2 regions of the Telluria sp. ZT3P39 genome follow, and region 1 is predicted to be linked to the other one. Evidence: predicted binding sites of a transcription regulator. Region 1 holds the regulator's gene; the other holds the start of a gene.

Region 1 (4,189 bases):
TGAAGCGCGCGTTAATCTGGGTCAGCTCGCCGCCCGTGCCATAGACGCTGCGCGGGAATTGCGTGTTGACGCCACAGGTCTGGTGCGCCGGTTGGGTCTTGATCGAGATGTTGAACTCATCGCCATAGCCGAGCCGGTTCGGGAAGGTGAATTCCACCGGGTCGAGCGCTTTTGCCGGCGGCGCCACGGCCAGGTCGTTGCCATTGGTGGTCAGCACCAGGCCAGGATAGGACAGGCCTTCGACAACGCCCTTGATGGAATAATTGTTGTCGTCGCCACCGCCGCCGCAGGAGGCGAGGCCAAGTGCCAGTACCAGTGCGCCGGCCGGACGGATCAGGGAAAACTTCATTGGGTAAGCTCCGGGAGAATTAAGGACGGTTGACGCAGGCGATGGCGACGTTGTTGACGTCGTTCGCGCCCATCACGCCGCTGCCGTTGGCAACCGTGCAAGTCTGGTTGTCGGGCTGGGTCAGGATGGCGACGCCATACGGCGCGTCTTCGTTCACCGGGGTCATGGCGAAGGTCGTGGCGCCCGCCGCAACCGGGATGCGGTCGGCGCCGTTGACCAGCACCAGGTTATTGCCCGTCAGGCCGGACACCGTACCGGTCAGCTTGTGCGTCTTGACGGTGCAGGCGATGACCACGGTGTTGATGGTGAAGGCGACCTTGCCGGTATTGCGGAAGGCCTCGCATTTCTCGGCATTGCTCGGGATGCTCTTGACCGTGACGTTATAGTCGGAATCGGTTTCCTGCAGCTGGCTGAAGAAGAAGGCTCCCGAACCGTTGGCCGTCGGGGCGATGGTCAGGTCGGATCCGCCATTGTTCTGCAGGACCAGGCCCGGTTTGGTTACGCCGGAAAACGAACCGCCCAGCCCCAGGTCGCCGTCGCTGCCGCCACAAGCGGACAGGGCCAGCGCGCACGCCAGCGCAGCACCGGCACGCAGGTAGGAACTCTTCATAATTTCTCCAAAAATCACAACTGGTGGAATGCACAACCGCGCACTGAAGGTGGCGGCGGATAGATAATCGCCCAACATTTTAGTCCATTTGGCAAGCTGCTGGACGGTTTGCCTTTGTATCGGGGTGTAACCGACGGGCCCGCATTGATTTCTAGTTCCGGGCTCGCTATGCTTGGCTGTACGTTTACGGAGCAGACCCCACCATGACACCCCAGCGCCGCCCCTGGCCCAAAGCCGTATTGTTCGACCTCGACGACACCCTGTGGCCGATCGCGCCGGTCATCATCGAGGCCGAGCAGGTGTTGTTTGCCTGGCTGCGCGAGCACGCGCCGCTGGTCGCGCAGCAGTTCACGATCGACACCCTGCGCCATGCGCGCCTTGAATTACTTGCACGCAAGCCCGAATTCCAGCTCGACCTGGGCGCCTTGCGCCGCGCCGGCCTCATTGCCGCCTTCGAGCAGGCCGGCGAAGATGCCGTCAAGGTCGAACTGGCCATGACCGAGTTCTTCGCCGCCCGCAACGCCGTGATTCCCTACGACGACGTGCTGCCCGGGCTGCTGCGCCTGAAGGGCAGGGTGCGCATCGCCTCGGTCACCAACGGCAATGCCGACCTGCAGACGATCGGCCTGGAGCGCCATTTCGAGGTCTCGGTCGCGGCCCCGAACTTCGGCGTGGCCAAGCCCGAACCGGCGATCTTCCTGGAAGCCTGCCGCCGGCTCGCCATTGCGCCGCAGGAGGCGGTGTACGTGGGCGACGACCTGCGCCTGGACGTGCAGGGCGCCCAGCGCGCCGGCCTGCGCGCCGTCTGGATGAACCGCATGGGCAAGGAAAACACCTTCGCCGGCGAGATCGAGCCGGACGCCGAGGTGCACAGCCTGGACGGCCTGGTCGACTGGCTCAAGCGCGCGCACGGATAACTGGCGCGGCCCGCGCCGGAGCGTGCATAATAGTAGCGGACCCTCCCGCCTTCCTGGAATATGCAACTCGAACCCCGCGCCCAGACCCTGCTCAAAGCCCTCGTCGAGCGTTACATCGCCGACGGCCAGCCGGTCGGATCGCGCGCGCTGTCGAAGATTTCCGGTCTCGACGTGTCGCCCGCCACGATCCGCAACATCATGGCCGACCTCGAAGAAATGGGCTATGTCTCCAGCCCGCACACCTCGGCCGGCCGCATCCCGACCCCGCGCGGCTACCGCCTGTTCGTCGATACTCTCCTCACGGTGCAGCATCTCGACGAGCACGCGATGGAATCGCACCAGATGCGCCTGCCCCTGCAGCATCCGCAAAAGCTCATCGCCAATGCTGCCCAGATGCTGTCCTCGCTGTCGCAGTTCGCCGGCGTGGTGCAAAGCCCGCGCCGCGAATCGGTGTTCCAGCAGATCGAATTCCTGCGCCTGTCCGAAAAGCGCATCCTGCTGGTCATCGTCGACCCGCGCGGCGACGTCCAGAACCGCCTGCTGCTGACCGACGTCGACTACACGCCGACGCAGCTGATCCAGTCGGCCAATTACCTGAACCAGAATTTCGCCGGCCTCACCTTCGACCAGGTGCGCCAGCGCCTCACCGGCGAACTGCGCGAGCTGCGCGACGACATGGGGCGCCTGATGGCGATGGCCGTGGAAACCGGCAGCGCGGCGATGGCCGAAGGCGACGACATGGTCATTTCCGGCGAGCGCAATCTGCTGTCGGTGTCCGACCTGTCCTCGAACATGAGCTCATTGCGCCAGATGTTCGACATGTTCGAGCAGAAGACGGGGCTGATGCAGCTGCTCGACGTGTCGAGCAAGGCAGGTGGCGTGCAGATCTTCATCGGCGGCGAATCGAAGCTGGTGCCGATGGATGAAATGAGCGTGGTGACCGCGCCCTACGAAGTCAACGGCCGCATCGTCGGCACCCTGGGCGTGATCGGCCCGACCCGCATGGCCTACGAGCGGGTGATTCCGATTGTGGATATTACGGCGAAGCTGCTGTCGAATGCGTTGAGCAATTCGTGAGGGGACCGCGGTGCGGAGTCCGTCGCGTACGGATCCGCATCCTTGCACCATCACCCCTTGCGTGGACACCCCACCTTGATACAGTTCCCGTAAATCGCCAGCGAATGCTCGGCGATCTTGTACCCGCGTTCGGCCGCAATCGCGTGCTGGCGCGACTCGATCTCTTCGTCGTAGAACTCTTCCACGTGACCGCAATCGAGGCACACCAGGTGGTCGTGGTGCGAGCCGGCGTTGAGCTCGTAGATGGCCTTGCCGGTTTCGAAGTGGTTACGGTTGAGCAGGCCGGCCTGCTCGAACTGGGTCAGCACGCGGTAGACGGTGGCCAGGCCCACGTCCATGTTCTCCGCTAGCAGGATCTTGTAGACATCTTCCGCCGTCAGGTGCCGAACGGAGCTGTTCTGGAAGATTTCCAGGATTTTCAGGCGCGGCAGGGTAGCCTTCAGGCCGCTGGCCTTCAGGTCGGTGGGATTGTTACTCATGTTTGTTGCTCGTATATTGGCGGAGTGCTTTATGATATAGCGTTTTGGAGCTCCCGCTCAAACGTTTTGAGGTTACCTATGCGCGTCAAACCAGCCGTTCTCCGTCGATTTTCAGCCCGGGCAGCCCTTGCGGCCGGCCTCGCGTGCACGCTGATGCTCTCTGGCTGCGCCGCCTGGCGCAACCAGACGCGCCCTGCGCCGCCGGTGAGCACGGACCCGGCCGCGGTTGCCGCCGACGCGCAGAAATCGGCGGCCGCCGCCAACGCCGGCGCCCAGACGGTCCAGGCCAGCAAGCTGCAGAAATTCATGTGGATCTTCTCGCCTTACCGCCCCGACATCCAGCAGGGTAACTTCGTCTCGCAAGAGATGCTGGCCCAGCTGAAAGAAGGCCAGACCAAGGAGCAGGTGCGCTTCATCCTCGGTTCGCCGCTGTTGACCGACATGTTCCACGCCGACCGCTGGGACTTCCCGTTCTACCTCGCGCGCGGCAACGGCGAGCTGACCACCAGCCGCGTCACCGTCTTCTTCAAGGACGACAAGGTCGCGCGCTTCGAAGGCGGCAACCTGCCGACCGAACGCGAATACATCGACCGCATCGCCGGTCCGGCCAAGGTCAGCACCAAGGCCAAGCAGGAAACCCGCCCGGTCGAACCGGTCAAGGTCGGCGGCGCCCCGGTCATCCAGTAACGAGGCCACAGCATGACGACGCAACTGAAGATCGCCGTTGCCGGCGCCAGCGGCCGCATGGGCCGCATGC
Region 2 (4,189 bases), on a different contig from region 1:
TTGTAGCCGCTTGCCGCGGCGGTTGCGATGCGATGGAGTCAGTATGTGCTGTACCCGCAAGATTGAAAAACGGGTAATTTGCAGATATACAATCGAAATTTTCGAACATCGCCCGGCACCTCGCACAAGCGCCGGGCCGCGATTAATTAGTCAAGGTCGGACGCCGCGTGCCGCTCCGCCACCATCTCCTCCGGCTTGCCGCGCACCCGGTTGACCTTGCGGCCGCGAATGACGGCCGGCCGGGCCGCAATTTCGTCGGCCCAGCGGCGCACATTCTTGTACTCGTGCACCGACAGGAATTCGCCCGCCTCGTACAGCTCGCCGCGCACCATGCCGCCATACCACGGCCAGATCGCCATGTCGGCGATCGTGTACTCGCTGCCGGCCACATACGGATGATCGGCCAGCTGGCGCTCCAGCACGTCGAGCTGGCGCTTGGTTTCCATCGCATAGCGGTCGATCGGATACTGCAGTTTCTCGGGCGCGTAGGCGTAGAAATGCCCGAAGCCGCCGCCCACGAAAGGCGCGGAACCCATCTGCCAGAACAGCCAGTTCATGGTCTCGACCCGCGCCACGCCATCCTTCGGCAAAAAGGCCCCGAACTTTTCCGCGAGGTAGAACAGGATCGATCCCGATTCGAACACGCGCACCGGCTCCGGCCCGCTGCGATCGACCAAGGCCGGGATCTTCGAGTTCGGATTGATGTCCACGAAGCCGCTCGAGAACTGGGCGCCCTCGTTGATGCGGATGAGCCAGGCGTCGTACTCGGCCTGTACATAGCCCAGCGCGATCAGCTCTTCCAGCATGATCGTCACCTTCACGCCGTTCGGCGTGCCCAGCGAGTACAGCTGCAGCGGATGCTTGCCGACCGGCAGTTCGGCGTCGTGCGTGGGGCCGGCGACAGGACGGTTGATGTTGGCGAAGGTGCCGCCGGAAGCGGCGGGCGGGGTCCACACGGTGGGCGGGACATAGGGCGAGGGGGTGGTCATCGGGTTCTCCTTGTTATGCCGGATGAAAGGCCCATTCTATCCGCGGCTACCCCCTTGCCGCCAACAAACAATTGTTCAAGATTATCCTCGCTTCTGCATTGGCACTTCCTATACTTAACTAACGGCCTGTGGGAAGAGGGCTGTGAGCATCAGGAGCCAATCATGAAAGCAATCGCATGCGCCGTGGTGGTTGCCGCCCTGTCGGGGGCGGCTACTGCGCAGGAAATACCATCACCAGGGCAAGTCCGCATCATTGCGCCGCCGGAGCGCATCGTGCTGCCGCAGCAACTGCGTAACGTCTGGTATGAAGAGTTCGACGGCATCAAGGGAAACTACGCCCTGTCGAACGGCAAGTCCATGCAGTTGAGCATGTGGGGCAACCGCATGTATGCCAGCATGGGCAGCATCGGGAGAGTACAGCTGATTGCGGTCTCGCCCTATGTGTTCGTCACGCGCGACGAACAACTACGGATCGTCGTCGACGACCCGGCAAAATCCTCATCGAACCGGATCAACGCCACCCTGACCATGCCGGCACACATGCTGTCGAGCACCGCGGCGCCCGGCGAATTCGTCACGCTGCTCGCGCAACGCTAGACGATTCTGCAGCACCAATGAAAAACCCCGCCGAAGCGGGGTTTTTTACTTGAAAGGGCAGGTGGCTCAAACAAACGCCGCCAGCGCACCCTTCATTTTTTTGAGCGCAGCCGATTCGATCTGGCGAATACGCTCGGCCGACACGCCGAACTCTTCGGCCAGCGTGTGCAGCGTCGCGCCGGAGCCGTCGTCGTTGGCCAGCCAGCGCGCTTCGACGATGCGGCGCGAACGCGGGTCCAGCTTGCCGAGCGCCGTTTCCAGGCCTTCGGACTGCAGGCGGGTGACGGCCTCGGCTTCCAGCACCTTGGTCGGTTCGCCCAGGTCGGACGACAGGTAGGCGATCGGTGAAAACTTGTCGTCGTCGTCGTCGGTCGGCGATTCGAGGGCGATGTCGCGGCCCGACAGGCGGGTTTCCATCTCGATCACTTCTTCGCGCTTGACGTCGAGCATCTTGGCCAGGTCGTCGACCTGGCCTGGGGTCATCGCATCGAGGCCGACCTTGTTGCTGCGCAGGTTGAAGAACAGCTTGCGCTGGGCCTTGGTCGTGGCGACCTTCACCAGGCGCCAGTTCTTCAGGATGTATTCATGCATCTCGGCCTTGATCCAGTGCATCGCGTACGACACCAGGCGTACGCCCTGGTTCGGATCGAAGCGCTTGACCGCCTTCATCAGGCCGATATTGCCTTCCTGGATCAGGTCGGCGTGCGGCAGGCCATAGCCGAGGTAGCCACGGGCGATCGAGACCACCAGGCGCAGGTGCGACAGCACCAGCTTTTGCGCGGCGTCCAGGTCGTTTGCGTCGCGCAGCCGCTTTGCCAGCGATTGTTCTTCCTCGTGGGTCAGCATCGGCAGGCGGTTGACGGCCGAGATATAGGCGTCAATATTGCCCAGATTGCCGGTAAAACCCAGGTTCAGGGCACGACTGCCGGCAGGAACCAATGCGGATTGTGCGGACATATTTATTTCCTCGTAGTAGTCTTGCTGCATCCTCAACGTGTTCCGGACCCATGTCGCGGGACACCATTTACTGTCTGTTACCGGGATGCTTCACTTGATTTTTCGCTGTCTTCAAGCCATATATTAGCACTCTCCCGTGATGAGTGCTAGACGACCCATCGGTTTGCCGAAGTCGATTAAGTTTGGCTAAAGTATTGCCAAAAGGAATCAAAATCACGGTTCGTTTCAACTGTAGAGCAGCTACTCCCCGTTTGATTGATGCAGCTCAAAAGTGAGCCTGGGAGCGCTGGAAAATCCTTGAAGACAGGTTAAGGGGGCTTGGGCAGGGCTTCTGTTGAATGGCGCACGTAAGCGGGCCACGCCCTGTAGGAGCAGGGCGCGTCTGGACGTAGGGACTGGCGGCTAAGCCGTTCGAAAGAGGCTTGTGGACGGCGGGCGCCGTCCACATCTATATCAGCTGACGCGCGCCAGGTGGCGCTGCACCGACAGCATCGCGCCGATCAGGCCCAGGCCGGCGCTGATCGCCAGCAGGCCGGCGATTTCCAGGCCGCCGAGCGGCGCCAGCTGGAATTCCGATGCATACAGCCTGGCGAATTCGGCAATCGCCCCGTTCAGCGGCGCCAGTCCCAGCAAGACCACGCCGAGCGCCACGGCGCCGGCGCACAGGCCGAGCAGGGCGCCCGTGTAATAGAAGGGCCGGTGGATGAAGTTGTCGGTCGCGCCCAGCAGCTTGGACACCGCGATCTCTTCCTTTTGCGTGAGCACCTGCAGGCGGATGGTATTGAACACCACCGCGATCACCACGATGCCGAGCGTGACGGCCAGCAGCAGCAGGGCCAGGCGCAGGATGGCCAGCAGGGCGGCCAGGCGCTTGACCCAGGCCGAATCCACCTGCACGGTCTCGACGCCCGGCAGTGCGCGCAGCTGCTCGACCATCGCATCGACGCCGGCGGCGGCATTGTTGCCCGAATAGCCTTCTAGCTTGAGCACATAGCTGTCCGGCAGCGGGTTCTCGCCGAGTGTGTCGAGCACGTCGCTCAGGCCGCTCTTGTCCTTGAGCGCGGTCAGCGCGTCTTCGCGCGCCACGAAATTGACTTTGGCCTGTCCGCCGCCGCCCACGTTGGCGGCCACGATGCTGCGGATCTGCGGCGCCAGCGCGGCAGCCTGCTCGCGCGTGGCCTCGAGCTTCATGAACAGGCTCATTTCCGGATCGACCGAGAGCTGCTGGGAGAGCGGGCGCACGTTGTCGAGCAGGGTGATGCCGGCGAAGGGCAGGGTCAGCGCGAGCGCGACGACCAGGACGTTGAACAGGAAGCTGCCCGGCGCCTTGCGTACGCTCGAAAGCGCTGCGCGCAGGGCGAAGCGGTGCTGGCGGATCCACGGGCTCATGCCGCACCTCCGACCAACTGGCCGTGTTCGAGGCGGATCACGCGTCCCGCCGTGTCGAGCACCTGCTCGTCGTGGGTCGAGATCACGCAGGTCACGCCGACCGCGTGGAAGGCGCGCAGCGCGTCGAGCACGCGGTCGGCCGCGGCGCGGTCGAGATTCGCGGTCGGCTCGTCGGCCAGGATGATCTGCGGGCGGTTGACGATGGCGCGGGCGATCGCTACGCGCTGCTGCTCGCCGCCGGACAGTTCCAGCGGCAG

The links. The regulator HrcA, encoded in region 1, represses chaperone genes, less so after heat shock. The targets are predictions, from matches to a motif close to TTAGCACTCNNNNNNNNNGAGTGCTAA.
Region 2: the regulator HrcA is predicted to act here: its motif matches at 2,667-2,693, upstream of rpoH (RNA polymerase sigma factor RpoH).

The regions. Positions count from the first base shown of each region.
Region 1 is NZ_JCASIH010000013.1:11,961-16,149, forward strand. Features, by position in the region: gene AC56LR_RS13625 (hypothetical protein) at 1-349, opposite strand, end outside; gene AC56LR_RS13630 (hypothetical protein) at 369-959, opposite strand; gene AC56LR_RS13635 (HAD family hydrolase) at 1,163-1,876, shown strand; gene hrcA (heat-inducible transcriptional repressor HrcA) at 1,937-2,953, shown strand; gene fur (ferric iron uptake transcriptional regulator) at 3,004-3,432, opposite strand; gene AC56LR_RS13650 (outer membrane protein assembly factor BamE) at 3,586-4,119, shown strand; gene dapB (4-hydroxy-tetrahydrodipicolinate reductase) at 4,132-4,189, shown strand, end outside.
Region 2 is NZ_JCASIH010000003.1:16,764-20,952, forward strand. Features, by position in the region: gene yghU (glutathione-dependent disulfide-bond oxidoreductase) at 147-989, opposite strand; gene AC56LR_RS04200 (hypothetical protein) at 1,152-1,586, shown strand; gene rpoH (RNA polymerase sigma factor RpoH) at 1,653-2,543, opposite strand; gene ftsX (permease-like cell division protein FtsX) at 2,997-3,932, opposite strand; gene AC56LR_RS04215 (cell division ATP-binding protein FtsE) at 3,929-4,189, opposite strand, start outside.